DNA from 3 places in the Mitsuaria sp. TWR114 genome. Region 3 is predicted to be linked to each of the others. Evidence: riboswitches for the same ligand, from Rfam matches in the RefSeq annotation. Region 3 holds a riboswitch; each other region holds the start of a gene.
The links. Region 3 has a riboswitch for S-adenosylhomocysteine ahead of ahcY (adenosylhomocysteinase). Riboswitches for the same ligand answer to the same signal wherever they lie in the genome.

Region 1 (10,016 bases), on a different contig from region 3:
CTGGCTTCGGCCGGTTCGATCGTCCTTGGGCGAACGGCTGCTGGAGCACCTCTTCGTGTCCCGCCCCGGCTTCGCGCCATCGAAACAGGGAAAGGGCACATTCCCAAACCGCGCCAAGACGGTTGCTTATTGCGATTGCCTGTCAAGGCGCACACCTCATGAAAACTATGCGAACCAAAAGCATTGAGGTGGGGCGATTCCTTGTCTCACCGATGACCAAACCCCATGCCGACGGCGGATTCGCCGCGGCCGTCTCGATCCGATCGGACGCGGCATGGCCAGCATCGATCGCGTCATGCGATTCGTGCCGACCTTCGAGACCCGCCGCGCCGCGTTGCGCTACGCGGAGACCGAAGGCACGGCCTGGGCGCGCTGCCATTGACGGCGCGCCCGTGATTCCCGAGGCGAAGGCCCGCGGCAGACCGCGGCCGGCGCCCTTATCGATTTCAAGAAAGGAGCCTCCCGTATGGCCAAGGAAGAACTGATTGAAATGCAGGGTGTCGTCAACGAAATCCTGCCGGACTCGCGCTTTCGCGTGACGCTGGAGAACGGCCACCAGGTCATCGCCTACACGGGCGGCAAGATGCGCAAGCATCACATCCGCATCCTGGCTGGCGACGCCGTCTCCTTGGAGATGTCGCCCTACGACCTGACCAAGGGCCGGATCACCTTCCGTCACCTGCAGCGCTCGGCCCACTCGGGACCGCCGCCGGTCCGTCGCTGAGCGTGCGCCGCGGGGGCCGAAGCCCTCGCGGAGCCTCCCGGTCATGACCACCGCCCTGCCCGACCCCGCCGCGGCGCCGGCCTCGCTCGAGGCCGACGACCCGATGCCCCAGCCGCCCGTGCAGCCGGACATCGACGCCTGCTGCGGCAACGGCTGCGACCCGTGCATCTTCGACCTGCACGACCTGGCGATGGACCGCTACCGGCAAGCGATGCGCGCCTGGAAGGCCCGCCACCCCGAGGCCGGCTGACGCCTCACCCCCACCCGGAAGGGCCGCCTCGCGCGGCCCTTCGCTTTTTCCGGCGGCCCCGTCCACGTTCGGGGGTCTCGCCTCCCTCCGACGAGGCCCCCCTCAGGTCGAGGGGCGTTTGCGTTTCGTGACGTTTTTGGGGACATCCTCGGGCTTCAGAACCCCCGCGCGCCCGCCGACATCCAGGACAGGCGCCGCGCTTGCCGCGCGGGCGCATCGATCTCCCCCGATCGGAGGCCCCGATGTTCATGACTGGCCAGAACCGTTTCCATGTCGCGCGTTCCGACGCCCAGGCCAACCTGCGCTTCGCGCTGGCGCGGCTGAGCACCGACTGGCGCCACCTCGACCCGTTCGGACTGGAGGTGCTGCTGCGCCACCTGCTGATGGCGGAGCACCGCTGCATGCCGCATCCCAGCGTGCTGCGCGAGCGCCCGACCAACCGCTGGCTGCTGCCGCGGCTGCGGCGCCGGCGCATCGAGGTGGCGGAGCGGCTCGTGGCCGTCGGCGGACGCGTCAGCCATGCGAGCCTGGCGCGGGTGCTGCCGCGCGGGCATGACTGGCCGGGAGTGTCGGCGCTGGTCGGGCGGCATGCCTGGGATCCGGTCGAAGGGCGCCAGCCCCGGCCGCGCGTCCCGGCCGTCGAGGACGCGCCGACCCGCCCTCAGCCGGCCGCGGCCAGCAAGGCGCGGGCCACTTCCGCGAAACCGTCGCCGCGCTCGCTGGCGGTGACGTAGGCCGGCGGGTGATCCAGCATCGGCAGGAAACGCGCGATGTTGGCCACCCCCACCGACAGGGGCACCCGCTCGAACATCAGCTGGTCATTCGTCGAGTCGCCGACATAGACCCACTCCCGCGGATCGAACGCTCGCCCGGTCAGCCGCTTCACCGCCCACTGGGCGGCGGTCCACTTGCTGTGTTCCCCGATCCAGCCGTTGACGTGGATCGAGCTCACCGTCGCCACCAGCCCATGGGCGCGCATCAGGTCGCAGACGGCGGCGATCGCGTCGTCGTCCAGCCGCGTGAATTCGCTGTGGTCGACCGCGATGTCGGTCAGCCGCCCCGCGCTGTCGCGCGCCAGCTGGGCGCCCGGCACCGTCGCCACGATCGCCCCCGCGCAGGCCTGCAGACGCGCGAAGTTCTCCCGTCGCGTCGCGTCGTCCTGGGCGAACTCGGTGACCAGCGCGTCGTTCTCCCGGTGCAGCAGCACCCCGCCGTTCTCCGCCACGATCCCCCGCAGGGGCCGGTCCAACGCGAAGGGCGCGCTCCAGCCCGCGGGCCGGCCGGTGATCGCGATGACCGGGACGCCGGCGCCCTGCAGCCGATGCAGGGCCGCCAGCGCGGCGGGGGCGATGTCGCCCTCGGCCGTCAGGGTGTCGTCGATGTCGGTCAGCACCCCGCGCAGGGGGAGCCAGGCCGCGCGGGGACAGTCGCTGAGCGGGGGGATCGTTCGCATAAGGGGCGATTGTGGCCCCGACCGTGACGCTGTCATCAAGCCGTCGAACGGAACATGTCTACAATCGCGCCCTGTTCCGAGGAGCGTTGCGACCTCCCATCCCATCGAGGCCAGGCTCGGAACCGCCGCGCGGCGACGTGCCCGCGGCCATGGCAACCGCGCTCACCCGTCGACCCTTCGCAGGCCGGGTGAGGACCGAGCGGCAAGTGCCCTCCCCACTTCTCCCCATGTCCTGATCGCTGGCGTCGACGGCCCTTCCTCGCAGGAGTCCGCATGAACGCCCAACTGAAGCCGCTGGCCCAAGACCAGTACCTGATCAAAGACCTGTCGCTGGCCGACTGGGGCCGCAAGGAGATCAAGATCGCCGAGAGCGAGATGCCCGCGCTGATGGCGATCCGTGAGGAATACGCCGCGGCCCAGCCGCTCAAGGGCGCGCGCATCACCGGCTCGCTGCACATGACGATCCAGACCGCCGTGCTGGTCGAGACGCTGCAGGCGCTGGGCGCCGAAGTCCGCTGGGCCTCGTGCAACATCTTCTCGACGCAGGACCACGCCGCCGCCGCGCTGGTCGCCGTCGGCACCCCCGTCTTCGCCTACAAGGGCGAGACGCTGGAAGACTACTGGGACTACACCCACCGCATCTTCGAGTTCGGCGCCAAGGGCGAAGCGGGCGAAGGCCCCAACATGATCCTGGACGACGGCGGCGACGCGACGCTGCTGATGCACCTGGGCCAGAAGGCCGAGAAGGACCTGTCGGTCCTGGCCAATCCGGGTAGCGAGGAAGAGCGCATCCTGTTCGCCGCGATCAGGAAGAAGATCGCCGAAGACGCGACCTGGTACACCCGCAAGAGCGCCGAGATCATCGGCGTGACCGAGGAAACGACCACCGGCGTGCATCGCCTGAAGGAGATGTCGGCCAAGGGCACGCTGCTGTTCCGCGCGATCAACGTCAACGACTCGGTCACCAAGAGCAAGTTCGACAACCTCTACGGCTGCCGCGAGTCGCTGGTGGACGGCATCAAGCGCGCCACCGACGTCATGGTCGCCGGCAAGATCGCCGTGATCGCCGGCTACGGCGACGTGGGCAAGGGCTCGGCGCAGGCGATGCGCGCGCTGTCGGCCCAGGTCTGGGTCACCGAGATCGATCCGATCTGCGCGCTGCAGGCCGCGATGGAGGGCTTCCGCGTCGTGACGATGGAATACGCCGCCGACAAGGCCGACATCTTCGTGACCACGACCGGCAACAAGAACGTGATCCGCCACGAGCACATGGCTGCGATGAAGCACAACGCGATCGTCTGCAACATCGGTCACTTCGACAACGAGATCGACGTCGCCTCGCTCGAGCAGTACGAGTGGGAAGAGATCAAGCCGCAGGTGGACCACGTGATCTTCCCGGACGGCAAGCGCATCATCCTGCTGGCCAAGGGCCGCCTCGTGAACCTGGGCTGCGGCACCGGCCACCCGAGCTACGTGATGTCCTCGAGCTTCGCCAACCAGACCATCGCGCAGATCGAGCTGTTCGCGCACAAGGACGCTTATGCCGTGGGCCAGGTCTACGTGCTGCCCAAGCACCTGGACGAGCACGTCGCGCGCCTGCAGCTCAAGACGCTGAACGCGCAGCTGAGCGAGCTGACCGACGAGCAGGCCGCCTACATCGGCGTCAGCAAGGCCGGTCCCTACAAGCCCGACACCTACCGCTATTGATCGACTGACCGTCGACTGAACCGAGACCCGACCATGCGTGCTGATCAGCGGCTTCTTTCCCTTGGCCTGGCGCCCACGCGCTCGGCTGCCCAGCGGCTGATCGACGCACGCGCGGTCGAGTGGGAAGGCCCCAAGGGCTGGACCGTCGTGCGCAAGTGCGGCGAGGACCTGCCCGAGACCACCCCCATGCGCGTGACGAACGATGCCGAACTGCGTTACGTCTCGCGCGGCGGGCTCAAGCTCGAGGGTGCGCTGGCCAAGGTCGGCGTGTCGGTGGCCGGTTTCTCGGCCCTGGACATGGGCCAGAGCGCGGGCGGGTTCACCGACGTGCTGCTCAAGGCCGGCGCGGCGCACGTGACCGGCATCGACGTCGGCCACGGCCAGCTGCACGAGACCTTGAAGGCCGACCCGCGCGTGACGGCCCTCGAAGGCATGCACGTGAAGGACTATGTGCCCGCCGAGCCTTTCGACCTCGTCGTGGGCGACCTGAGCTTCATCTCGATGATCGGCACGATCAAGCACGTGGCCGGCTGGCTCAAGCCGCAAGGCCAGGCGCTGCTGCTGATCAAGCCGCAGTTCGAGCTCGGCCCCAAGGCCTTGAACAAGAACGGCATCGTCAAGGACAAGTCGCAGTACGCCGTGGTCAAGGAACAGGCCGTGGCCGCCGCCGAGAAGCGCGACCTCGTCGTCAAGGGCTGGTTCGAAAGCCCCGTCACCGGTGGCGACGGCAACACCGAATTCTTCATCTGGATCCAACAACCATGACGACGCCGGTCAGCATCGAATTCTTCCCGCCCAACACGCCCGTCGGCACCGAGAAGCTCAAGACCGTCGTGCAGGAACTGCGCGCGGTGAATCCGCAGTACTTCAGCGTCACCTACGGCGCCGGCGGCTCCACGCGCGAGAAGACGCTGTCGACCGTCGCCGACATCGCGTCGCAGGGCTTCGACGCCGCGCCGCACCTGTCCTGCGTCGGCTCCACGCGCGAGAACATCGCCGAGATCCTGGCGACCTACCGCGCGCAGGACATCCGCCGCGTCGTCGCGCTGCGCGGCGACCTGCCCAGCGGCACGGCCACGGCGGGCGAGTTCCGCTACGCCGCCGAGCTGGTGCGCTTCATCCGCGAGACGCAGGGCGAGGACTGGGACATCGAGGTCGCGGCCTATCCCGAGTACCACCCGCAGCAGCGCTACGCGGCGCGCGACCTGCAGTTCTTCGCCGACAAGGTGCGCGCCGGCGCCAGCGGCGCGATCACGCAGTTCTTCTACAACCCCGATGCCTACTTCCACTTCGTCGAGGCCTCCCGCGCCCTGGGCGTGGAGGTGCCGATCGTGCCGGGCGTCATGCCGATCAACAACTACGCGCGCATCGCGCAGTTCGCGCAGCGCGACGGCATCGAGATCCCGCGCTGGGTCGCGCTGAAGATGGAGGGCTACATGGATGACGCCGCCTCCGTGCGCGCCTTCGGCCTGGACGTCGTCACGCGACTGTGCGAGCGCCTGATCGCCGGCGGCGTGCCGGGGCTGCACTTCTACACGCTCAACCAGAGCGCGCTGACGCTGGAGTTGTGCAAACGCCTCGGTCTCGCCGCCCAAGCTTGACCCCGCGCAAGCGGTCCGCGCCGCCGCGGGCGGTCTTCATGCCGCGCCGCCGTTCCTTGTGAACGGTCAAGGCCAGCGGCCCGGGGCCCACGTTCAATGCCGGTCACCCATTGACCAGGAGTGAACGTATGTCCCGCATCCCCACCCGATCCCGCTTGTCCCTCGGCGCCGCGGCGCTCATGGCGCTCACGGCGCTGATGACGACCACCGCGCTGCCCGCGCATGCGCAGGGCAGCCCCTGGGTGATCCGCGCCCGCGCGGTGAACATCGACCCGGCGGACAAGGACCGGACCGGGCTCGGCCTGTCGCTGAGCCGCAAGACGATTCCCGAAGTCGACATCAGCTACTTCATCACGCCGAACCTGGCGACCGAGCTGATCCTGACCGTGCCGCAACGGCACACGCTGCGCAGCAACGGCGTGCGCATCGGGACCGTGAAGCACCTGCCGCCGACGCTGACGCTGCAGTACCACTTCAACCCGGACGGGCAGTTCCGCCCCTACCTTGGCGCCGGCCTCAACTACACGCGCTTCTCCAGCGCCCGCTTCGAGCCGGCCGTGCAGGCGGCGCTGGCGCCCAGCATCGAGAAGCAGAGCGTCGGCCTGGCCCTGCAGGTCGGTTTCGACGTGATGCTGGATCCGAGGTGGTCGATCAACCTCGACATCAAGAAGCTCAAGATGGACACCGAGGTGCGCTCCAAGGGCGCGTCGGTCGGCAAGTTCAAGATCGATCCGCTGCTGATCGGCGTCGGCGTGGGCTATCGGTTCTGAGTCCCAGAAATCCGTTTCATCCCCTCGGCCCTCGCATCAGCTGAGGGGACGGCGCAAGCAGCCAACGTCGGGATTCTTGACAGTTCGTTAAAACCGCACGCGCGGAGCGCCGGGAATTGTTCACGGAAACAGCGCCAAGTGCCTATGCCAGAAGGGATTCGAACGCCATCCCTAATTCATTGGCATGAACACTGCTTACATGGAGTCACAAGCCACCTTTTTTGTGACCCTGACTCCATGAACTTCAAGCGTCTGCTGGCCGTCTGCGCCGCCTCCCTGACCACCGCCTTCACCGCCCAAGCCGCGGTCGTGACCGCCTCCAGCACCACGCCGACCGCCATCTGCGACCGCTGCGTCGTGACCTCCACGCTGAACGTCGACACCCGCGGCACGCTGAGCGACGTCAACGTCTCGATCGTCGACCTGCGCCACACCTATGACGCCGACCTGGCGATCTGGCTGATCGCGCCGACCGGCACCACCGTCCAGCTGTTCAACCGCCGCGGCGGATCGGCCGACAACTTCTTCAACACCGTCTTCGACGATGCGGCGACCACCGCCGTCGCCAATGGCGCCGCGCCGTTCACCGGCAGCTTCCGCGCGGAAGAACTGCTGTCGGCCTTCAACGGCCAGGACGCCTTCGGCACCTGGACGCTGCGCGTGGCCGACCTGGCCGGCGCCGACGTCGGCGTGATCAACAACTGGAACGTGCAGCTGACGACCGTGCCGGAGCCGGGTTCGCTGGCGCTGGCCGGGCTGGCGCTGGTCGGCCTGGGCATGGCGCGCCGCCGCAAGGCAGCCTGAGGCCGGCGGGCGAGCGCCCGCCAGCGACCGTCATCGGGCGCCGCTCGACGACCGGAACGATGAACGAAAGGGCCCGCGGGCCCTTTTTTCATGCGTGACGGGGTGGGCGCCGAGGGCGCCAGCGCTCAGCCCAGCGCCGCGAACGCGTCCCGCGTCAGGTTCTCGGGCGCGCCGCTGTGGCGGCAGGCGACATCGTCTTCGATGCGCACGCCGCCGAAGGCGCTGAGGTGCTTGACCAGCGCCCAGTCCACCTGCGCCGCCGCGGGCGTCGCGCGCAGCTTGTCCAGCAGCATCGGGATGAAGTACAGCCCCGGCTCGATCGTCACCACCATGCCGGGCTGCAGCATGCGCGTCAGCCGCAAGTAGGGGTGACCGTCGGGCTTGGGGATCGTGCCGCCGTCCTCGCCGGCCATGAAGCCGCCGATGTCGTGCACCTGCAGGCCGAGCAGGTGGCCGATGCCATGCGGCAGGAAGGTCGAGGTCACGCCCTGCGCGAGCATCGCGTCCTCGTCCATCCGCACGATGCCCAGCTGCCGCAGCACGCCGGCGATCTCGCGGTGCGAGGCCAGGTGGATGTCGCGGTAGTCGACGCCCGCGCGCACGCGATCGACCAGGCGCAGCTGCGCGGCCTCCATCGCGTCGACCAGCGCCTGGAAGCTGGCGTCGCCGTTGCCGGTGGTGCGGGTGATGTCCGAGGCATACCCGCAGCTGTGCGCGCCCGCGTCGATCAGCAGCGACAGCGACTGCGCCGGCGCCCGCTGGTCCTGGTACTGGTAATGCAGCACCGCGGCGTGCTGGTTCAGCGCGACGATGTTGCCGTAGGGCAGGTCGCGCTCGGCCAGGCCGCAGGCCCGGAGGTAGGCGGCATGGATCGCCGCCTCCGACCGGCCTTCGCGGAAGGCGCGCTGCGCGGCCAGGTGCGCCGTCGCGCCCAGCGTCGACGCCTCGCGCAGGCGCAGCAGCTCGTAGCCGGTCTTCACCGCGCGCGCGTGATGCAGCGGGTTCAGCACCTCGGGCGGGTTGTTCGGGACGATGTCGCCCAGCGCCGCGTCGGCCTCGCCGACGATCGCCAGCTCGCCCGGCAGCTGCAGGTAGGGCAGCGCCTCACCGGGGGTGCGCACGACGATCATTTCGAAGTGCTCCACCCAGAAGCCGCTCGGCGCCTCGGGCGGCACATGCCAGTAGTCCTCGGGCTGGACGTAGACCAGCCGGGGCCGGTGGCCGGGACGGATCACCAGCCAGCTGTCCGGATGGCGGATCAGCGGCACCCACAGCTTGAAGTGGGGATTGGGCTGGAAGACGTAGGGCCGGTCGTCGAGGAAGGCGAACTTCTCGACACCGGACGCGATCAGCAGCGCGTCGTAGCCACCGCGCTGGAGCGCGTGTTCGGTGCGACGCTGCTGCTCGGCGAGGTGGGCCACATACAGCGCATCCAGCGTGTCGGCGGTCGGGCGGACGGGGGAATCGACGGCATTCATGCGCGCGGATTCTCCCAGACCACTCCCATCTCGGTCAGCATCGCGTCCAGCCGCACGTCGTTCGGCTGGGCGGTCAGCGTCGGCTGGAAGCCGTGGCTGAAACCGACGCCCACGGCCTGCGGCCGGGGCTGGATCTGCGCGATGGTGCGCAGCATGAAGCCGCCGCCGTAGCCCATGCGGATGCCGCCCGGGCCGTAGCCCAGGCAGGGCAGCAGCAGGAGTTCGGGCTCGAAGGCCTCGGTGTCCTTGGGCTTGGTGATGCCGGTCGCGTCCTCTTCCATCGGGCAGCCGGGATACCAGACGTGGAAGCGCAGGCGCCCCTGCTCGCGATCGACGACGGGCAGGCCGATGCGGCGTTCGGGATCGACCTCGCTCCAGCGGTACAGCGCCGGCAGCGGATCGAATTCGCCCTTGATCGGCCAGTACGCCGCAATGCGCTTTTCCTTGCGTCCCACCAGCCACACGCGCAGCACGCCCTGCACCAGGTCCGCGAGTTCCAGGCGGCCCGGCAGGTCCAGGCGCTCGCGGATCAGGCGCTCGCGCAGCGCCTGGCGGTCTTCGGAAATCGGCAGCTTGTCGTTCGGATCCATCCGGCCCCTTCGCGTTGCCCAGCGGGACCGACGGGCCCCGGAGCCGGCCATTGTGGCCGCGCCGGACGCGGGTTGCTAGAGTCGCCGCCATGGCACGAGGCACCACCACCACGGGAACCGTCCGGCGCGTCGCCGGCGCGGGCAGCGATTTCGCCAACCACTGCATGGAGCTGCTGGCGCCGCTCGGGCCGGTGCTGGCGCGGCGGATGTTCGGGGGCTTCGGGCTCTATGTCGACGACCTGTTTCTGGCCATCATCAGCCGCGACGAGCTCTACCTGAAGGCGGACGCCGTCAGCCAGCCGCGCTACCTCGAGGCCGGCTGCGAGCCCTTCCGGTACGCGAAGACTGGCAAGGACGGGCGACAGGAGGTCGCCAGCCTGAATTACTTCCGGCCGCCGGAGGAGACGCTGGAGTCGCCGGCGCTGATGCTGCCCTGGGGGCGGCTGGCGATGGAGTCGGCCTTGCGCTCGGCCAATGCGAAGCCGAAGGCCAGCACGCCGAAGAAGAGCGCCGGCACCACCGCCGAGCCCAGCACCGACAGGAAGCTGAAACCGGTCAAGGCCACGGCTCCGGCGCTCAAGCGTTCGCCAGGCGCTGGCCGAACAGCTGCCCGAAAGAAGGCAGCCGGCTGACGCGCCG
Region 2 (9,968 bases), on a different contig from region 3:
TGGGCGCGGCGGATGGTCTCGGCCGAGGCCTCCGACAGCCCGAGATGGCGCACCTTGCCGGCGCGCACCAGCTCGGCCATCGCGCCGACGGTCTCCTCGATCGGCACCGACCGGTCGACGCGGTGCAGGTAGTACAGGTCGATGTGGTTGACGCCCAGTCGGCGCAGGCTGGCGTCGCAGGACGCGTGGACATGCGAGGGCTTGCCGTTGACGCCGGCCGACAGCCCGTCGGCATTGCGGACGATGCCGAACTTGGTCGCCAGCACGACCTCGCGCCGGCGGTTGGCCAGCAGGCCCGACAGCAGGCGCTCGTTGGCGCCGTTGCCGTAGATGTCGGAGGTGTCGAGGAAATTCATCCCGAGGTCCAGCGCCCGGTGCAGGACGGCCATCGAGGTGGCCTCGTCGGCGGGGCCGTAGAAATCGGACATCCCCATGCAGCCGAGTCCGAGCGCGGAGACCTCCGGCCCGTGGGCGCCGAGCCGGCGGCGCGGCAACTGCGGCAGGTTGTTGATCGGTTCCCTGGACATGATGGTCATGGTGCTGCTCCTTCGAAGACAAGGTCTGCGCGGCGGCCGGCATGACCGCCGCGATGCCTGTCAGCTTAGGAATCCGCCCCCACCCGGGACCAGCGCAAAGCTCGCCCGTCCTTGCCCAATCCTCCGGAACCCGCTTCCCCACGCGCGCGGGCGCTGGCGGCGCGCGCGACGGCCTTGCACAATCCGCCGCATGGTCGCACCCACTCCGATTCCTCTCGCCGACGGCTTCCCCGACGCGCTGCAGGCACTGCGCGCGCAGATGGTGGATCTGACGCTCCGGCATGTCGATGGCGACGGCACGTCCGCCACGGCGATCCCCTGCCTGCAGCTGATCAAGGCCAGCTGCAGCACCCCCAAGACCGCGCCGGCGCTCTACGAGCCCGGCCTGGCGATCGTGCTGCAGGGCCGCAAGAAGGTGGAGCTCGGCACCGAGACGCTGTATTACGACCCGCTGCATTTCCTGCTGGTCTCGATGCCGATGCTGCCCAAGGGCGGCGTGATCGAGGCGACGCCGGACAAGCCCTACCTGTGCGTGCGCATCGGCTGCGACACCGCGACGCTGGCGGAGCTGATGCTGGAGGTCGGCCCGGCCGGCACCGATGCGCCGCCGGGGGCGCAGTCGGGGCTGAACGTCGCACCGGTGTCCGAGTCGCTGCTGGGCGCGGCGCTGCGGCTGATGCAGCTGCTGGACTCGCCGCAGGACCAGCGCGTGCTGGGACCGCTGTTGCAGCGGGAGATCTTCTACCGGGTGTTGACCGGCCCGCTCGGACCGCGCCTGCGCGCGCTGGCGCAGCAGGACAGCGCCACGCGCCGCCTGTCCCGCGCGCTCGACGAACTGAACCGCCGCTTCAGCGAGGCGATCAGCATCGACGAGCTGGCCGCCGTGGCGCACATGAGCGCCTCGACGCTGCACCAGCGCTTCAAGCAGCTGACCAGCATGTCGCCGATGCAGTACCAGAAGCAGCTGCGGCTGCAGCATGCGCGGCGGCTGATGCTGGGCAGCGGGCTGGATGCGGCGGCCGCGGCGCACCAGGTCGGCTACGAAAGCGCCTCGCAGTTCAGCCGCGAATATCGGCGCCTCTTCGGCACGCCGCCGCGGACCGACATCGAGCAACTGCTGCGCGCGGGATGAGCGGGGCCATGGACACGACCTTCACTCACACCGACACCGACGCGGCGATGGCCGCGCCCGATGCGATCGCCGAGCTCGGCGCGATGCTGCGCCGCCATGCGCCGCGCGAGGGCCTATGGCCGACGGTGCTGCCGCGGGTCTGGGCGATCCGGCTGGACGCGCCGGGCGGCGAAATGGCGCATGCGGTGCAGCCGGCCTCGCTGTGCGTGATCGCACAGGGCGCCAAGGAAGTCCACCTGGGCGACGAGCGCTACGTCTACGACGCGGCGCGCTTCATGGTCTTCACCACCGACCTGCCGGTCAGCGGCCGCGTCATCAACGCCACGCCGGAGCGGCCCTACCTCTGCCTGCGCCTGGACTTCGATCCGGAGGAGGTCGCCGAGCTGGTCGCGCGCAGCGGCCCGCCGCGCGGCCCGGCGTCGCCACCGCCAGGGGCGCTCTCCCGTCCGTCCCCGGCGCCGGCCGCGGCGACCGCCCGCGGCGCCGAGGACACGGGCCGCGGCCTCTTCGTCAGCGCGGTGACCCCCGACATGCTCGACGCGGCCGGGCGGCTGGTACGGCTGCTGGACCATCCCGAGGACCATGCCGCGCTGGCGCCGATGGCGATGCGCGAGCTCGTCTACCGCGTGCTGCGCAGCGAGCAGGGCGAGCGGCTGGCACAGGTCGCGCGCGCCGACAGCCAGACGCAGCGCGTGCACCGCGCCATCCGCTGGCTGAAGGCGAATTACGCCCAGCCGCTGCGCATCGAGGCGCTCGCCAGAGAGGCGCACATGAGCGCGTCCTCGCTGCACCACCACTTCCGCGCGCTGACCTCGATGAGCCCGCTGCAGTACCAGAAGCAGTTGCGGCTGCAGGAAGCGCGCCGGCTGCTGATCGCGGAGGGACTGGAGGTCGCGCGCGCCGGCCACGCGGTCGGCTACGAGAGCCCGTCCCAGTTCAGCCGCGAGTACAGCCGGCTCTACGGCAGCCCGCCCTCGCGCGACGCCGCCAGGCGCCGGGACACGCCGCCCGCGCGGGCGCTGGCCTGAGCGCCCGGCGGCGGCCGTCGGCGGCCGTCGGCGGTCGTCGGTCAAGCGTCGTCGCGGTCCAGCGAGGCCGACAGCGCGGCATGCGCCTCGACCTCGGCGAGACGCTGGCCGAAGGTCTCGCGCGCCATGCCCAGCGCATCGGAGCCCGCCACGAAATGCAGCGGCGGCGTCGGCATCGCGGCCAACTCGACGAAGGCCCGGCCCAGCTTGGCCGGATCCCCCGGCTGCCGGTGGTTGTAGGCCTCGTAGGTGGACAGCGGCGGCCGCGGCAGCGCGGCGTAGTCCGCGATCGTCCGGGTGCCGTAGCGCACCGAGCTGGCGTCCAGGAAGTCGGTCCGGAAGAAGCCGGGCTCAACCACCGTCACCCGGATGTTGAAGCCGGCCAGCTCCGGCGCCAGCGAGGCGCTGAAGCCATCGACGGCGAACTTCGTCGCGCAGTAGACCGCCGCGCCATCGAAGCCGCGGAAACCGCCGACCGAGGCGATGTTGATCACGTGACCGTCGCGCTGCCGGCGCATGACCGGCAGCACCGCCCGGGTGACGTGCATCAGGCCGAAGACGTTGGTGGCGAACTGGCGCTCGATGTCGTCGGCGCCGATGGCCTCGAACAGGCCCAGCTGGCCATACCCCGCGTTGTTGACCAGCACGTCGATGCGACCGAAGCGCGCGACGGCCTGCTCGACCGCGTGGACCGCGTCGGCCTCGCGGCTGACGTCCAGCGGCAGGCACAGCACGGCGTCGGCGTGCGCCGCATAGGCGTCCTGGAGCGCCGCGACATCGCGGCCGGTGGCGACGACGCGATCGCCGGCGACCAGCGCCGCCTTGGCGATCTCCAGCCCGAAGCCGCGGTTGGCGCCGGTGATGAACCAGATCTTGCTCATGGGATTCCGTCCTTGGAGGGATGACAGGGTGGAGGGATTTCCCCTCGACGGGGGCGCTTGCCGGCGGACCTCGCGAGGGATGGATTCATCGTAGGCAGCGGCCCCCGGGGCCGCATGCCCGTTCCGGCGGACCGCTTGCACGATCCGCCGCGACCGGCAGGCGGTGCTCGTCGCGCTCGTCGGGCTTGCGCCGCCCGCCAACCGCCGGCCCTTCCGCACGATCCCCGCGTCCTGACTGCAAGCGACGCTGCGCAATTCGCGCGCTTGCGCTACAATCCGCAGCTTGATTCGCACAAGACCACCCTCTTCAGGTCTTCTTCTGCAGCCCCTCCGGTCCCTCTCACGGACCTTTCTGCGAGCGGCTCGCACCAGCATCAACCCCCGGTTCGTGCGCTTGCGCGTTTCTGGCTTCGGCCGGTTCGATCGTCCTTGGGCGAACGGCTGCTGGAGCACCTCTTCGTGTCCCGCCCCGGCTTCGCGCCATCGAAACAGGGAAAGGGCACATTCCCAAACCGCGCCAAGACGGTTGCTTATTGCGATTGCCTGTCAAGGCGCACACCTCATGAAAACTATGCGAACCAAAAGCATTGAGGTGGGGCGATTCCTTGTCTCACCGATGACCAAACCCCATGCCGACGGCGGATTCGCCGCGGCCGTCTCGATCCGATCGGGACGCGGCATGGCCAGCATCGATCGCGTCATGCGATTCGTGCCGACCTTCGAGACCCGCCGCGCCGCGTTGCGCTACGCGGAGACCGAAGGCACGGCCTGGGCGCGCTGCCATTGACGGCGCGCCCGTGATTCCCGAGGCGAAGGCCCGCGGCAGACCGCGGCCGGCGCCCTTATCGATTTCAAGAAAGGAGCCTCCCGTATGGCCAAGGAAGAACTGATTGAAATGCAGGGTGTCGTCAACGAAATCCTGCCGGACTCGCGCTTTCGCGTGACGCTGGAGAACGGCCACCAGGTCATCGCCTACACGGGCGGCAAGATGCGCAAGCATCACATCCGCATCCTGGCTGGCGACGCCGTCTCCTTGGAGATGTCGCCCTACGACCTGACCAAGGGCCGGATCACCTTCCGTCACCTGCAGCGCTCGGCCCACTCGGGACCGCCGCCGGTCCGTCGCTGAGCGTGCGCCGCGGGGGCCGAAGCCCTCGCGGAGCCTCCCGGTCATGACCACCGCCCTGCCCGACCCCGCCGCGGCGCCGGCCTCGCTCGAGGCCGACGACCCGATGCCCCAGCCGCCCGTGCAGCCGGACATCGACGCCTGCTGCGGCAACGGCTGCGACCCGTGCATCTTCGACCTGCACGACCTGGCGATGGACCGCTACCGGCAAGCGATGCGCGCCTGGAAGGCCCGCCACCCCGAGGCCGGCTGACGCCTCACCCCCACCCGGAAGGGCCGCCTCGCGCGGCCCTTCGCTTTTTCCGGCGGCCCCGTCCACGTTCGGGGGTCTCGCCTCCCTCCGACGAGGCCCCCCTCAGGTCGAGGGGCGTTTGCGTTTCGTGACGTTTTTGGGGACATCCTCGGGCTTCAGAACCCCCGCGCGCCCGCCGACATCCAGGACAGGCGCCGCGCTTGCCGCGCGGGCGCATCGATCTCCCCCGATCGGAGGCCCCGATGTTCATGACTGGCCAGAACCGTTTCCATGTCGCGCGTTCCGACGCCCAGGCCAACCTGCGCTTCGCGCTGGCGCGGCTGAGCACCGACTGGCGCCACCTCGACCCGTTCGGACTGGAGGTGCTGCTGCGCCACCTGCTGATGGCGGAGCACCGCTGCATGCCGCATCCCAGCGTGCTGCGCGAGCGCCCGACCAACCGCTGGCTGCTGCCGCGGCTGCGGCGCCGGCGCATCGAGGTGGCGGAGCGGCTCGTGGCCGTCGGCGGACGCGTCAGCCATGCGAGCCTGGCGCGGGTGCTGCCGCGCGGGCATGACTGGCCGGGAGTGTCGGCGCTGGTCGGGCGGCATGCCTGGGATCCGGTCGAAGGGCGCCAGCCCCGGCCGCGCGTCCCGGCCGTCGAGGACGCGCCGACCCGCCCTCAGCCGGCCGCGGCCAGCAAGGCGCGGGCCACTTCCGCGAAACCGTCGCCGCGCTCGCTGGCGGTGACGTAGGCCGGCGGGTGATCCAGCATCGGCAGGAAACGCGCGATGTTGGCCACCCCCACCGACAGGGGCACCCGCTCGAACATCAGCTGGTCATTCGTCGAGTCGCCGACATAGACCCACTCCCGCGGATCGAACGCTCGCCCGGTCAGCCGCTTCACCGCCCACTGGGCGGCGGTCCACTTGCTGTGTTCCCCGATCCAGCCGTTGACGTGGATCGAGCTCACCGTCGCCACCAGCCCATGGGCGCGCATCAGGTCGCAGACGGCGGCGATCGCGTCGTCGTCCAGCCGCGTGAATTCGCTGTGGTCGACCGCGATGTCGGTCAGCCGCCCCGCGCTGTCGCGCGCCAGCTGGGCGCCCGGCACCGTCGCCACGATCGCCCCCGCGCAGGCCTGCAGACGCGCGAAGTTCTCCCGTCGCGTCGCGTCGTCCTGGGCGAACTCGGTGACCAGCGCGTCGTTCTCCCGGTGCAGCAGCACCCCGCCGTTCTCCGCCACGATCCCCCGCAGGGGCCGGTCCAACGCGAAGGGCGCGCTCCAGCCCGCGGGCCGGCCGGTGATCGCGATGACCGGGACGCCGGCGCCCTGCAGCCGATGCAGGGCCGCCAGCGCGGCGGGGGCGATGTCGCCCTCGGCCGTCAGGGTGTCGTCGATGTCGGTCAGCACCCCGCGCAGGGGGAGCCAGGCCGCGCGGGGACAGTCGCTGAGCGGGGGGATCGTTCGCATAAGGGGCGATTGTGGCCCCGACCGTGACGCTGTCATCAAGCCGTCGAACGGAACATGTCTACAATCGCGCCCTGTTCCGAGGAGCGTTGCGACCTCCCATCCCATCGAGGCCAGGCTCGGAACCGCCGCGCGGCGACGTGCCCGCGGCCATGGCAACCGCGCTCACCCGTCGACCCTTCGCAGGCCGGGTGAGGACCGAGCGGCAAGTGCCCTCCCCACTTCTCCCCATGTCCTGATCGCTGGCGTCGACGGCCCTTCCTCGCAGGAGTCCGCATGAACGCCCAACTGAAGCCGCTGGCCCAAGACCAGTACCTGATCAAAGACCTGTCGCTGGCCGACTGGGGCCGCAAGGAGATCAAGATCGCCGAGAGCGAGATGCCCGCGCTGATGGCGATCCGTGAGGAATACGCCGCGGCCCAGCCGCTCAAGGGCGCGCGCATCACCGGCTCGCTGCACATGACGATCCAGACCGCCGTGCTGGTCGAGACGCTGCAGGCGCTGGGCGCCGAAGTCCGCTGGGCCTCGTGCAACATCTTCTCGACGCAGGACCACGCCGCCGCCGCGCTGGTCGCCGTCGGCACCCCCGTCTTCGCCTACAAGGGCGAGACGCTGGAAGACTACTGGGACTACACCCACCGCATCTTCGAGTTCGGCGCCAAGGGCGAAGCGGGCGAAGGCCCCAACATGATCCTGGACGACGGCGGCGACGCGACGCTGCTGATGCACCTGGGCCAGAAGGCCGAGAAGGACCTGTCGGTCCTGGCCAATCCGGGTAGCGAGGAAGAGCGCATCCTGTTCGCCGCGATCAGGAAGAAGATCGCCGAAGACGCGACCTGGTACACCCGCAAGAGCGCCGAGATCATCGGCGTGACCGAGGAAACGACCACCGGCGTGCATCGCCTGAAGGAGATGTCGGCCAAGGGCACGCTGCTGTTCCGCGCGATCAACGTCAACGACTCGGTCACCAAGAGCAAGTTCGACAACCTCTACGGCTGCCGCGAGTCGCTGGTGGACGGCATCAAGCGCGCCACCGACGTCATGGTCGCCGGCAAGATCGCCGTGATCGCCGGCTACGGCGACGTGGGCAAGGGCTCGGCGCAGGCGATGCGCGCGCTGTCGGCCCAGGTCTGGGTCACCGAGATCGATCCGATCTGCGCGCTGCAGGCCGCGATGGAGGGCTTCCGCGTCGTGACGATGGAATACGCCGCCGACAAGGCCGACATCTTCGTGACCACGACCGGCAACAAGAACGTGATCCGCCACGAGCACATGGCTGCGATGAAGCACAACGCGATCGTCTGCAACATCGGTCACTTCGACAACGAGATCGACGTCGCCTCGCTCGAGCAGTACGAGTGGGAAGAGATCAAGCCGCAGGTGGACCACGTGATCTTCCCGGACGGCAAGCGCATCATCCTGCTGGCCAAGGGCCGCCTCGTGAACCTGGGCTGCGGCACCGGCCACCCGAGCTACGTGATGTCCTCGAGCTTCGCCAACCAGACCATCGCGCAGATCGAGCTGTTCGCGCACAAGGACGCTTATGCCGTGGGCCAGGTCTACGTGCTGCCCAAGCACCTGGACGAGCACGTCGCGCGCCTGCAGCTCAAGACGCTGAACGCGCAGCTGAGCGAGCTGACCGACGAGCAGGCCGCCTACATCGGCGTCAGCAAGGCCGGTCCCTACAAGCCCGACACCTACCGCTATTGATCGACTGACCGTCGACTGAACCGAGACCCGACCATGCGTGCTGATCAGCGGCTTCTTTCCCTTGGCCTGGCGCCCACGCGCTCGGCTGCCCAGCGGCTGATCGACGCACGCGCGGTCGAGTGGGAAGGCCCCAAGGGCTGGACCGTCGTGCGCAAGTGCGGCGAGGACCTGCCCGAGACCACCCCCATGCGCGTGACGAACGATGCCGAACTGCGTTACGTCTCGCGCGGCGGGCTCAAGCTCGAGGGTGCGCTGGCCAAGGTCGGCGTGTCGGTGGCCGGTTTCTCGGCCCTGGACATGGGCCAGAGCGCGGGCGGGTTCACCGACGTGCTGCTCAAGGCCGGCGCGGCGCACGTGACCGGCATCGACGTCGGCCACGGCCAGCTGCACGAGACCTTGAAGGCCGACCCGCGCGTGACGGCCCTCGAAGGCATGCACGTGAAGGACTATGTGCCCGCCGAGCCTTTCGACCTCGTCGTGGGCGACCTGAGCTTCATCTCGATGATCGGCACGATCAAGCACGTGGCCGGCTGGCTCAAGCCGCAAGGCCAGGCGCTGCTGCTGATCAAGCCGCAGTTCGAGCTCGGCCCCAAGGCCTTGAACAAGAACGGCATCGTCAAGGACAAGTCGCAGTACGCCGTGGTCAAGGAACAGGCCGTGGCCGCCGCCGAGAAGCGCGACCTCGTCGTCAAGGGCTGGTTCGAAAGCCCCGTCACCGGTGGCGACGGCAACACCGAATTCTTCATCTGGATCCAACAACCATGACGACGCCGGTCAGCATCGAATTCTTCCCGCCCAACACGCCCGTCGGCACCGAGAAGCTCAAGACCGTCGTGCAGGAACTGCGCGCGGTGAATCCGCAGTACTTCAGCGTCACCTACGGCGCCGGCGGCTCCACGCGCGAGAAGACGCTGTCGACCGTCGCCGACATCGCGTCGCAGGGCTTCGACGCCGCGCCGCACCTGTCCTGCGTCGGCTCCACGCGCGAGAACATCGCCGAGATCCTGGCGACCTACCGCGCGCAGGACATCCGCCGCGTCGTCGCGCTGCGCGGCGACCTGCCCAGCGGCACGGCCACGGCGGGCGAGTTCCGCTACGCCGCCGAGCTGGTGCGCTTCATCCGCGAGACGCAGGGCGAGGACTGGGACATCGAGGTCGCGGCCTATCCCGAGTACCACCCGCAGCAGCGCTACGCGGCGCGCGACCTGCAGTTCTTCGCCGACAAGGTGCGCGCCGGCGCCAGCGGCGCGATCACGCAGTTCTTCTACAACCCCGATGCCTACTTCCACTTCGTCGAGGCCTCCCGCGCCCTGGGCGTGGAGGTGCCGATCGTGCCGGGCGTCATGCCGATCAACAACTACGCGCGCATCGCGCAGTTCGCGCAGCGCGACGGCATCGAGATCCCGCGCTGGGTCGCGCTGAAGATGGAGGGCTACATGGATGACGCCGCCTCCGTGCGCGCCTTCGGCCTGGACGTCGTCACGCGACTGTGCGAGCGCCTGATCGCCGGCGGCGTGCCGGGGCTGCACTTCTACACGCTCAACCAGAGCGCGCTGACGCTGGAGTTGTGCAAACGCCTCGGTCTCGCCGCCCAAGCTTGACCCCGCGCAAGCGGTCCGCGCCGCCGCGGGCGGTCTTCATGCCGCGCCGCCGTTCCTTGTGAACGGTCAAGGCCAGCGGCCCGGGGCCCACGTTCAATGCCGGTCACCCATTGACCAGGAGTGAACGTATGTCCCGCATCCCCACCCGATCCCGCTTGTCCCTCGGCGCCGCGGCGCTCATGGCGCTCACGGCGCTGATGACGACCACCGCGCTGCCCGCGCATGCGCAGGGCAGCCCCTGGGTGATCCGC
Region 3 (10,016 bases):
GGATGGTATCAATCGACGCGCGAAGACTCATTGGACCGGCATGCGGGGCAACCCTAATATCCCTCCATGTCCACGAGGAACGCCGCCAGGTGCGCGGGCCGCCCGGCGGACGGGGAGCCGATCATGAACGTCATGCAAAAGTCATCAATCCAGGTCAGCCGCGACGATGCCGCGTGGGCGTTGTCCGCGGGCGAGGCGATGAGCCTGCCGATCGGCCCGGGCCGCCGCGAGCTGCATGTGCTCGACGGGCGCGTCTGGGTGACGCAGCGCGGCGACCTGAACCTGCCGGCCCAGGACTTCTGGCTGTCGGCCGGCGAGACCCTGGAAGTGGCCAGCGGCACCGAACTGGTCGTGGAAGCCTGGCCGACCGCCCGCTTCCAGCTGATGGTGCCGCCGCAGGCCTGCGCCGCCCAGCGCGCGCGGCGCGTCAGCCGGCTGCCTTCTTTCGGGCAGCTGTTCGGCCAGCGCCTGGCGAACGCTTGAGCGCCGGAGCCGTGGCCTTGACCGGTTTCAGCTTCCTGTCGGTGCTGGGCTCGGCGGTGGTGCCGGCGCTCTTCTTCGGCGTGCTGGCCTTCGGCTTCGCATTGGCCGAGCGCAAGGCCGACTCCATCGCCAGCCGCCCCCAGGGCAGCATCAGCGCCGGCGACTCCAGCGTCTCCTCCGGCGGCCGGAAGTAATTCAGGCTGGCGACCTCCTGTCGCCCGTCCTTGCCAGTCTTCGCGTACCGGAAGGGCTCGCAGCCGGCCTCGAGGTAGCGCGGCTGGCTGACGGCGTCCGCCTTCAGGTAGAGCTCGTCGCGGCTGATGATGGCCAGAAACAGGTCGTCGACATAGAGCCCGAAGCCCCCGAACATCCGCCGCGCCAGCACCGGCCCGAGCGGCGCCAGCAGCTCCATGCAGTGGTTGGCGAAATCGCTGCCCGCGCCGGCGACGCGCCGGACGGTTCCCGTGGTGGTGGTGCCTCGTGCCATGGCGGCGACTCTAGCAACCCGCGTCCGGCGCGGCCACAATGGCCGGCTCCGGGGCCCGTCGGTCCCGCTGGGCAACGCGAAGGGGCCGGATGGATCCGAACGACAAGCTGCCGATTTCCGAAGACCGCCAGGCGCTGCGCGAGCGCCTGATCCGCGAGCGCCTGGACCTGCCGGGCCGCCTGGAACTCGCGGACCTGGTGCAGGGCGTGCTGCGCGTGTGGCTGGTGGGACGCAAGGAAAAGCGCATTGCGGCGTACTGGCCGATCAAGGGCGAATTCGATCCGCTGCCGGCGCTGTACCGCTGGAGCGAGGTCGATCCCGAACGCCGCATCGGCCTGCCCGTCGTCGATCGCGAGCAGGGGCGCCTGCGCTTCCACGTCTGGTATCCCGGCTGCCCGATGGAAGAGGACGCGACCGGCATCACCAAGCCCAAGGACACCGAGGCCTTCGAGCCCGAACTCCTGCTGCTGCCCTGCCTGGGCTACGGCCCGGGCGGCATCCGCATGGGCTACGGCGGCGGCTTCATGCTGCGCACCATCGCGCAGATCCAGCCCCGGCCGCAGGCCGTGGGCGTCGGTTTCAGCCACGGCTTCCAGCCGACGCTGACCGCCCAGCCGAACGACGTGCGGCTGGACGCGATGCTGACCGAGATGGGAGTGGTCTGGGAGAATCCGCGCGCATGAATGCCGTCGATTCCCCCGTCCGCCCGACCGCCGACACGCTGGATGCGCTGTATGTGGCCCACCTCGCCGAGCAGCAGCGTCGCACCGAACACGCGCTCCAGCGCGGTGGCTACGACGCGCTGCTGATCGCGTCCGGTGTCGAGAAGTTCGCCTTCCTCGACGACCGGCCCTACGTCTTCCAGCCCAATCCCCACTTCAAGCTGTGGGTGCCGCTGATCCGCCATCCGGACAGCTGGCTGGTGATCCGTCCCGGCCACCGGCCCCGGCTGGTCTACGTCCAGCCCGAGGACTACTGGCATGTGCCGCCCGAGGCGCCGAGCGGCTTCTGGGTGGAGCACTTCGAAATGATCGTCGTGCGCACCCCCGGTGAGGCGCTGCCCTACCTGCAGCTGCCGGGCGAGCTGGCGATCGTCGGCGAGGCCGACGCGGCGCTGGGCGACATCGTCCCGAACAACCCGCCCGAGGTGCTGAACCCGCTGCATCACGCGCGCGCGGTGAAGACCGGCTACGAGCTGCTGCGCCTGCGCGAGGCGTCGACGCTGGGCGCGACGGCGCACCTGGCCGCGCAGCGCGCCTTCCGCGAAGGCCGGTCGGAGGCGGCGATCCATGCCGCCTACCTCCGGGCCTGCGGCCTGGCCGAGCGCGACCTGCCCTACGGCAACATCGTCGCGCTGAACCAGCACGCCGCGGTGCTGCATTACCAGTACCAGGACCAGCGGGCGCCGGCGCAGTCGCTGTCGCTGCTGATCGACGCGGGCGCGCACAGCTGCGGGTATGCCTCGGACATCACCCGCACCACCGGCAACGGCGACGCCAGCTTCCAGGCGCTGGTCGACGCGATGGAGGCCGCGCAGCTGCGCCTGGTCGATCGCGTGCGCGCGGGCGTCGACTACCGCGACATCCACCTGGCCTCGCACCGCGAGATCGCCGGCGTGCTGCGGCAGCTGGGCATCGTGCGGATGGACGAGGACGCGATGCTCGCGCAGGGCGTGACCTCGACCTTCCTGCCGCATGGCATCGGCCACCTGCTCGGCCTGCAGGTGCACGACATCGGCGGCTTCATGGCCGGCGAGGACGGCGGCACGATCCCCAAGCCCGACGGTCACCCCTACTTGCGGCTGACGCGCATGCTGCAGCCCGGCATGGTGGTGACGATCGAGCCGGGGCTGTACTTCATCCCGATGCTGCTGGACAAGCTGCGCGCGACGCCCGCGGCGGCGCAGGTGGACTGGGCGCTGGTCAAGCACCTCAGCGCCTTCGGCGGCGTGCGCATCGAAGACGATGTCGCCTGCCGCCACAGCGGCGCGCCCGAGAACCTGACGCGGGACGCGTTCGCGGCGCTGGGCTGAGCGCTGGCGCCCTCGGCGCCCACCCCGTCACGCATGAAAAAAGGGCCCGCGGGCCCTTTCGTTCATCGTTCCGGTCGTCGAGCGGCGCCCGATGACGGTCGCTGGCGGGCGCTCGCCCGCCGGCCTCAGGCTGCCTTGCGGCGGCGCGCCATGCCCAGGCCGACCAGCGCCAGCCCGGCCAGCGCCAGCGAACCCGGCTCCGGCACGGTCGTCAGCTGCACGTTCCAGTTGTTGATCACGCCGACGTCGGCGCCGGCCAGGTCGGCCACGCGCAGCGTCCAGGTGCCGAAGGCGTCCTGGCCGTTGAAGGCCGACAGCAGTTCTTCCGCGCGGAAGCTGCCGGTGAACGGCGCGGCGCCATTGGCGACGGCGGTGGTCGCCGCATCGTCGAAGACGGTGTTGAAGAAGTTGTCGGCCGATCCGCCGCGGCGGTTGAACAGCTGGACGGTGGTGCCGGTCGGCGCGATCAGCCAGATCGCCAGGTCGGCGTCATAGGTGTGGCGCAGGTCGACGATCGAGACGTTGACGTCGCTCAGCGTGCCGCGGGTGTCGACGTTCAGCGTGGAGGTCACGACGCAGCGGTCGCAGATGGCGGTCGGCGTGGTGCTGGAGGCGGTCACGACCGCGGCTTGGGCGGTGAAGGCGGTGGTCAGGGAGGCGGCGCAGACGGCCAGCAGACGCTTGAAGTTCATGGAGTCAGGGTCACAAAAAAGGTGGCTTGTGACTCCATGTAAGCAGTGTTCATGCCAATGAATTAGGGATGGCGTTCGAATCCCTTCTGGCATAGGCACTTGGCGCTGTTTCCGTGAACAATTCCCGGCGCTCCGCGCGTGCGGTTTTAACGAACTGTCAAGAATCCCGACGTTGGCTGCTTGCGCCGTCCCCTCAGCTGATGCGAGGGCCGAGGGGATGAAACGGATTTCTGGGACTCAGAACCGATAGCCCACGCCGACGCCGATCAGCAGCGGATCGATCTTGAACTTGCCGACCGACGCGCCCTTGGAGCGCACCTCGGTGTCCATCTTGAGCTTCTTGATGTCGAGGTTGATCGACCACCTCGGATCCAGCATCACGTCGAAACCGACCTGCAGGGCCAGGCCGACGCTCTGCTTCTCGATGCTGGGCGCCAGCGCCGCCTGCACGGCCGGCTCGAAGCGGGCGCTGGAGAAGCGCGTGTAGTTGAGGCCGGCGCCAAGGTAGGGGCGGAACTGCCCGTCCGGGTTGAAGTGGTACTGCAGCGTCAGCGTCGGCGGCAGGTGCTTCACGGTCCCGATGCGCACGCCGTTGCTGCGCAGCGTGTGCCGTTGCGGCACGGTCAGGATCAGCTCGGTCGCCAGGTTCGGCGTGATGAAGTAGCTGATGTCGACTTCGGGAATCGTCTTGCGGCTCAGCGACAGGCCGAGCCCGGTCCGGTCCTTGTCCGCCGGGTCGATGTTCACCGCGCGGGCGCGGATCACCCAGGGGCTGCCCTGCGCATGCGCGGGCAGCGCGGTGGTCGTCATCAGCGCCGTGAGCGCCATGAGCGCCGCGGCGCCGAGGGACAAGCGGGATCGGGTGGGGATGCGGGACATACGTTCACTCCTGGTCAATGGGTGACCGGCATTGAACGTGGGCCCCGGGCCGCTGGCCTTGACCGTTCACAAGGAACGGCGGCGCGGCATGAAGACCGCCCGCGGCGGCGCGGACCGCTTGCGCGGGGTCAAGCTTGGGCGGCGAGACCGAGGCGTTTGCACAACTCCAGCGTCAGCGCGCTCTGGTTGAGCGTGTAGAAGTGCAGCCCCGGCACGCCGCCGGCGATCAGGCGCTCGCACAGTCGCGTGACGACGTCCAGGCCGAAGGCGCGCACGGAGGCGGCGTCATCCATGTAGCCCTCCATCTTCAGCGCGACCCAGCGCGGGATCTCGATGCCGTCGCGCTGCGCGAACTGCGCGATGCGCGCGTAGTTGTTGATCGGCATGACGCCCGGCACGATCGGCACCTCCACGCCCAGGGCGCGGGAGGCCTCGACGAAGTGGAAGTAGGCATCGGGGTTGTAGAAGAACTGCGTGATCGCGCCGCTGGCGCCGGCGCGCACCTTGTCGGCGAAGAACTGCAGGTCGCGCGCCGCGTAGCGCTGCTGCGGGTGGTACTCGGGATAGGCCGCGACCTCGATGTCCCAGTCCTCGCCCTGCGTCTCGCGGATGAAGCGCACCAGCTCGGCGGCGTAGCGGAACTCGCCCGCCGTGGCCGTGCCGCTGGGCAGGTCGCCGCGCAGCGCGACGACGCGGCGGATGTCCTGCGCGCGGTAGGTCGCCAGGATCTCGGCGATGTTCTCGCGCGTGGAGCCGACGCAGGACAGGTGCGGCGCGGCGTCGAAGCCCTGCGACGCGATGTCGGCGACGGTCGACAGCGTCTTCTCGCGCGTGGAGCCGCCGGCGCCGTAGGTGACGCTGAAGTACTGCGGATTCACCGCGCGCAGTTCCTGCACGACGGTCTTGAGCTTCTCGGTGCCGACGGGCGTGTTGGGCGGGAAGAATTCGATGCTGACCGGCGTCGTCATGGTTGTTGGATCCAGATGAAGAATTCGGTGTTGCCGTCGCCACCGGTGACGGGGCTTTCGAACCAGCCCTTGACGACGAGGTCGCGCTTCTCGGCGGCGGCCACGGCCTGTTCCTTGACCACGGCGTACTGCGACTTGTCCTTGACGATGCCGTTCTTGTTCAAGGCCTTGGGGCCGAGCTCGAACTGCGGCTTGATCAGCAGCAGCGCCTGGCCTTGCGGCTTGAGCCAGCCGGCCACGTGCTTGATCGTGCCGATCATCGAGATGAAGCTCAGGTCGCCCACGACGAGGTCGAAAGGCTCGGCGGGCACATAGTCCTTCACGTGCATGCCTTCGAGGGCCGTCACGCGCGGGTCGGCCTTCAAGGTCTCGTGCAGCTGGCCGTGGCCGACGTCGATGCCGGTCACGTGCGCCGCGCCGGCCTTGAGCAGCACGTCGGTGAACCCGCCCGCGCTCTGGCCCATGTCCAGGGCCGAGAAACCGGCCACCGACACGCCGACCTTGGCCAGCGCACCCTCGAGCTTGAGCCCGCCGCGCGAGACGTAACGCAGTTCGGCATCGTTCGTCACGCGCATGGGGGTGGTCTCGGGCAGGTCCTCGCCGCACTTGCGCACGACGGTCCAGCCCTTGGGGCCTTCCCACTCGACCGCGCGTGCGTCGATCAGCCGCTGGGCAGCCGAGCGCGTGGGCGCCAGGCCAAGGGAAAGAAGCCGCTGATCAGCACGCATGGTCGGGTCTCGGTTCAGTCGACGGTCAGTCGATCAATAGCGGTAGGTGTCGGGCTTGTAGGGACCGGCCTTGCTGACGCCGATGTAGGCGGCCTGCTCGTCGGTCAGCTCGCTCAGCTGCGCGTTCAGCGTCTTGAGCTGCAGGCGCGCGACGTGCTCGTCCAGGTGCTTGGGCAGCACGTAGACCTGGCCCACGGCATAAGCGTCCTTGTGCGCGAACAGCTCGATCTGCGCGATGGTCTGGTTGGCGAAGCTCGAGGACATCACGTAGCTCGGGTGGCCGGTGCCGCAGCCCAGGTTCACGAGGCGGCCCTTGGCCAGCAGGATGATGCGCTTGCCGTCCGGGAAGATCACGTGGTCCACCTGCGGCTTGATCTCTTCCCACTCGTACTGCTCGAGCGAGGCGACGTCGATCTCGTTGTCGAAGTGACCGATGTTGCAGACGATCGCGTTGTGCTTCATCGCAGCCATGTGCTCGTGGCGGATCACGTTCTTGTTGCCGGTCGTGGTCACGAAGATGTCGGCCTTGTCGGCGGCGTATTCCATCGTCACGACGCGGAAGCCCTCCATCGCGGCCTGCAGCGCGCAGATCGGATCGATCTCGGTGACCCAGACCTGGGCCGACAGCGCGCGCATCGCCTGCGCCGAGCCCTTGCCCACGTCGCCGTAGCCGGCGATCACGGCGATCTTGCCGGCGACCATGACGTCGGTGGCGCGCTTGATGCCGTCCACCAGCGACTCGCGGCAGCCGTAGAGGTTGTCGAACTTGCTCTTGGTGACCGAGTCGTTGACGTTGATCGCGCGGAACAGCAGCGTGCCCTTGGCCGACATCTCCTTCAGGCGATGCACGCCGGTGGTCGTTTCCTCGGTCACGCCGATGATCTCGGCGCTCTTGCGGGTGTACCAGGTCGCGTCTTCGGCGATCTTCTTCCTGATCGCGGCGAACAGGATGCGCTCTTCCTCGCTACCCGGATTGGCCAGGACCGACAGGTCCTTCTCGGCCTTCTGGCCCAGGTGCATCAGCAGCGTCGCGTCGCCGCCGTCGTCCAGGATCATGTTGGGGCCTTCGCCCGCTTCGCCCTTGGCGCCGAACTCGAAGATGCGGTGGGTGTAGTCCCAGTAGTCTTCCAGCGTCTCGCCCTTGTAGGCGAAGACGGGGGTGCCGACGGCGACCAGCGCGGCGGCGGCGTGGTCCTGCGTCGAGAAGATGTTGCACGAGGCCCAGCGGACTTCGGCGCCCAGCGCCTGCAGCGTCTCGACCAGCACGGCGGTCTGGATCGTCATGTGCAGCGAGCCGGTGATGCGCGCGCCCTTGAGCGGCTGGGCCGCGGCGTATTCCTCACGGATCGCCATCAGCGCGGGCATCTCGCTCTCGGCGATCTTGATCTCCTTGCGGCCCCAGTCGGCCAGCGACAGGTCTTTGATCAGGTACTGGTCTTGGGCCAGCGGCTTCAGTTGGGCGTTCATGCGGACTCCTGCGAGGAAGGGCCGTCGACGCCAGCGATCAGGACATGGGGAGAAGTGGGGAGGGCACTTGCCGCTCGGTCCTCACCCGGCCTGCGAAGGGTCGACGGGTGAGCGCGGTTGCCATGGCCGCGGGCACGTCGCCGCGCGGCGGTTCCGAGCCTGGCCTCGATGGGATGGGAGGTCGCAACGCTCCTCGGAACAGGGCGCGATTGTAGACATGTTCCGTTCGACGGCTTGATGACAGCGTCACGGTCGGGGCCACAATCGCCCCTTATGCGAACGATCCCCCCGCTCAGCGACTGTCCCCGCGCGGCCTGGCTCCCCCTGCGCGGGGTGCTGACCGACATCGACGACACCCTGACGGCCGAGGGCGACATCGCCCCCGCCGCGCTGGCGGCCCTGCATCGGCTGCAGGGCGCCGGCGTCCCGGTCATCGCGATCACCGGCCGGCCCGCGGGCTGGAGCGCGCCCTTCGCGTTGGACCGGCCCCTGCGGGGGATCGTGGCGGAGAACGGCGGGGTGCTGCTGCACCGGGAGAACGACGCGCTGGTCACCGAGTTCGCCCAGGACGACGCGACGCGACGGGAGAACTTCGCGCGTCTGCAGGCCTGCGCGGGGGCGATCGTGGCGACGGTGCCGGGCGCCCAGCTGGCGCGCGACAGCGCGGGGCGGCTGACCGACATCGCGGTCGACCACAGCGAATTCACGCGGCTGGACGACGACGCGATCGCCGCCGTCTGCGACCTGATGCGCGCCCATGGGCTGGTGGCGACGGTGAGCTCGATCCACGTCAACGGCTGGATCGGGGAACACAGCAAGTGGACCGCCGCCCAGTGGGCGGTGAAGCGGCTGACCGGGCGAGCGTTCGATCCGCGGGAGTGGGTCTATGTCGGCGACTCGACGAATGACCAGCTGATGTTCGAGCGGGTGCCCCTGTCGGTGGGGGTGGCCAACATCGCGCGTTTCCTGCCGATGCTGGATCACCCGCCGGCCTACGTCACCGCCAGCGAGCGCGGCGACGGTTTCGCGGAAGTGGCCCGCGCCTTGCTGGCCGCGGCCGGCTGAGGGCGGGTCGGCGCGTCCTCGACGGCCGGGACGCGCGGCCGGGGCTGGCGCCCTTCGACCGGATCCCAGGCATGCCGCCCGACCAGCGCCGACACTCCCGGCCAGTCATGCCCGCGCGGCAGCACCCGCGCCAGGCTCGCATGGCTGACGCGTCCGCCGACGGCCACGAGCCGCTCCGCCACCTCGATGCGCCGGCGCCGCAGCCGCGGCAGCAGCCAGCGGTTGGTCGGGCGCTCGCGCAGCACGCTGGGATGCGGCATGCAGCGGTGCTCCGCCATCAGCAGGTGGCGCAGCAGCACCTCCAGTCCGAACGGGTCGAGGTGGCGCCAGTCGGTGCTCAGCCGCGCCAGCGCGAAGCGCAGGTTGGCCTGGGCGTCGGAACGCGCGACATGGAAACGGTTCTGGCCAGTCATGAACATCGGGGCCTCCGATCGGGGGAGATCGATGCGCCCGCGCGGCAAGCGCGGCGCCTGTCCTGGATGTCGGCGGGCGCGCGGGGGTTCTGAAGCCCGAGGATGTCCCCAAAAACGTCACGAAACGCAAACGCCCCTCGACCTGAGGGGGGCCTCGTCGGAGGGAGGCGAGACCCCCGAACGTGGACGGGGCCGCCGGAAAAAGCGAAGGGCCGCGCGAGGCGGCCCTTCCGGGTGGGGGTGAGGCGTCAGCCGGCCTCGGGGTGGCGGGCCTTCCAGGCGCGCATCGCTTGCCGGTAGCGGTCCATCGCCAGGTCGTGCAGGTCGAAGATGCACGGGTCGCAGCCGTTGCCGCAGCAGGCGTCGATGTCCGGCTGCACGGGCGGCTGGGGCATCGGGTCGTCGGCCTCGAGCGAGGCCGGCGCCGCGGCGGGGTCGGGCAGGGCGGTGGTCATGACCGGGAGGCTCCGCGAGGGCTTCGGCCCCCGCGGCGCACGCTCAGCGACGGACCGGCGGCGGTCCCGAGTGGGCCGAGCGCTGCAGGTGACGGAAGGTGATCCGGCCCTTGGTCAGGTCGTAGGGCGACATCTCCAAGGAGACGGCGTCGCCAGCCAGGATGCGGATGTGATGCTTGCGCATCTTGCCGCCCGTGTAGGCGATGACCTGGTGGCCGTTCTCCAGCGTCACGCGAAAGCGCGAGTCCGGCAGGATTTCGTTGACGACACCCTGCATTTCAATCAGTTCTTCCTTGGCCATACGGGAGGCTCCTTTCTTGAAATCGATAAGGGCGCCGGCCGCGGTC

Region 1: it holds a riboswitch for S-adenosylhomocysteine, as region 3 does, so the genes downstream of both, ahcY (adenosylhomocysteinase) here and ahcY (adenosylhomocysteinase) in region 3, are expected to answer to the same signal.
Region 2: it holds a riboswitch for S-adenosylhomocysteine, as region 3 does, so the genes downstream of both, ahcY (adenosylhomocysteinase) here and ahcY (adenosylhomocysteinase) in region 3, are expected to answer to the same signal.

Annotation. Positions count from the first base shown of each region.
Region 1 is NZ_VOSR01000024.1:1,035-11,050, forward strand. It holds gene infA (translation initiation factor IF-1) at 467-724, shown strand; gene FUT87_RS01350 (oxidoreductase-like domain-containing protein) at 768-974, shown strand; gene FUT87_RS01355 (hypothetical protein) at 1,217-1,708, shown strand; gene FUT87_RS01360 (HAD family hydrolase) at 1,636-2,427, opposite strand; S-adenosyl-L-homocysteine riboswitch at 2,500-2,598, shown strand; gene ahcY (adenosylhomocysteinase) at 2,701-4,134, shown strand; gene FUT87_RS01370 (TlyA family RNA methyltransferase) at 4,168-4,899, shown strand; gene metF (methylenetetrahydrofolate reductase [NAD(P)H]) at 4,896-5,735, shown strand; gene FUT87_RS01380 (OmpW/AlkL family protein) at 5,864-6,505, shown strand; gene FUT87_RS01385 (proprotein convertase P-domain-containing protein) at 6,743-7,309, shown strand; gene pepQ (Xaa-Pro dipeptidase) at 7,435-8,787, opposite strand; gene FUT87_RS01395 (5-formyltetrahydrofolate cyclo-ligase) at 8,784-9,377, opposite strand; gene FUT87_RS01400 (TfoX/Sxy family protein) at 9,467-10,009, shown strand; gene FUT87_RS01405 (DUF2917 domain-containing protein) at 9,954-10,016, opposite strand, start outside.
Region 2 is NZ_VOSR01000064.1:38-10,005, forward strand. It holds partial or broken gene FUT87_RS03705 (aldo/keto reductase) at 1-536, opposite strand, end outside; gene FUT87_RS30285 (AraC family transcriptional regulator) at 727-1,668, shown strand; gene FUT87_RS03715 (AraC family transcriptional regulator) at 1,677-2,696, shown strand; gene FUT87_RS03720 (SDR family NAD(P)-dependent oxidoreductase) at 2,738-3,577, opposite strand; gene infA (translation initiation factor IF-1) at 4,449-4,706, shown strand; gene FUT87_RS03730 (oxidoreductase-like domain-containing protein) at 4,750-4,956, shown strand; gene FUT87_RS03735 (hypothetical protein) at 5,199-5,690, shown strand; gene FUT87_RS03740 (HAD family hydrolase) at 5,618-6,409, opposite strand; S-adenosyl-L-homocysteine riboswitch at 6,482-6,580, shown strand; gene ahcY (adenosylhomocysteinase) at 6,683-8,116, shown strand; gene FUT87_RS03750 (TlyA family RNA methyltransferase) at 8,150-8,881, shown strand; gene metF (methylenetetrahydrofolate reductase [NAD(P)H]) at 8,878-9,717, shown strand; gene FUT87_RS03760 (OmpW/AlkL family protein) at 9,846-9,968, shown strand, end outside.
Region 3 is NZ_VOSR01000011.1:12,726-22,741, reverse strand. It holds gene FUT87_RS00815 (DUF2917 domain-containing protein) at 124-483, shown strand; gene FUT87_RS00810 (TfoX/Sxy family protein) at 428-970, opposite strand; gene FUT87_RS00805 (5-formyltetrahydrofolate cyclo-ligase) at 1,060-1,653, shown strand; gene pepQ (Xaa-Pro dipeptidase) at 1,650-3,002, shown strand; gene FUT87_RS00795 (proprotein convertase P-domain-containing protein) at 3,128-3,694, opposite strand; gene FUT87_RS00790 (OmpW/AlkL family protein) at 3,932-4,573, opposite strand; gene metF (methylenetetrahydrofolate reductase [NAD(P)H]) at 4,702-5,541, opposite strand; gene FUT87_RS00780 (TlyA family RNA methyltransferase) at 5,538-6,269, opposite strand; gene ahcY (adenosylhomocysteinase) at 6,303-7,736, opposite strand; S-adenosyl-L-homocysteine riboswitch at 7,839-7,937, opposite strand; gene FUT87_RS00770 (HAD family hydrolase) at 8,010-8,801, shown strand; gene FUT87_RS00765 (hypothetical protein) at 8,729-9,220, opposite strand; gene FUT87_RS00760 (oxidoreductase-like domain-containing protein) at 9,463-9,669, opposite strand; gene infA (translation initiation factor IF-1) at 9,713-9,970, opposite strand.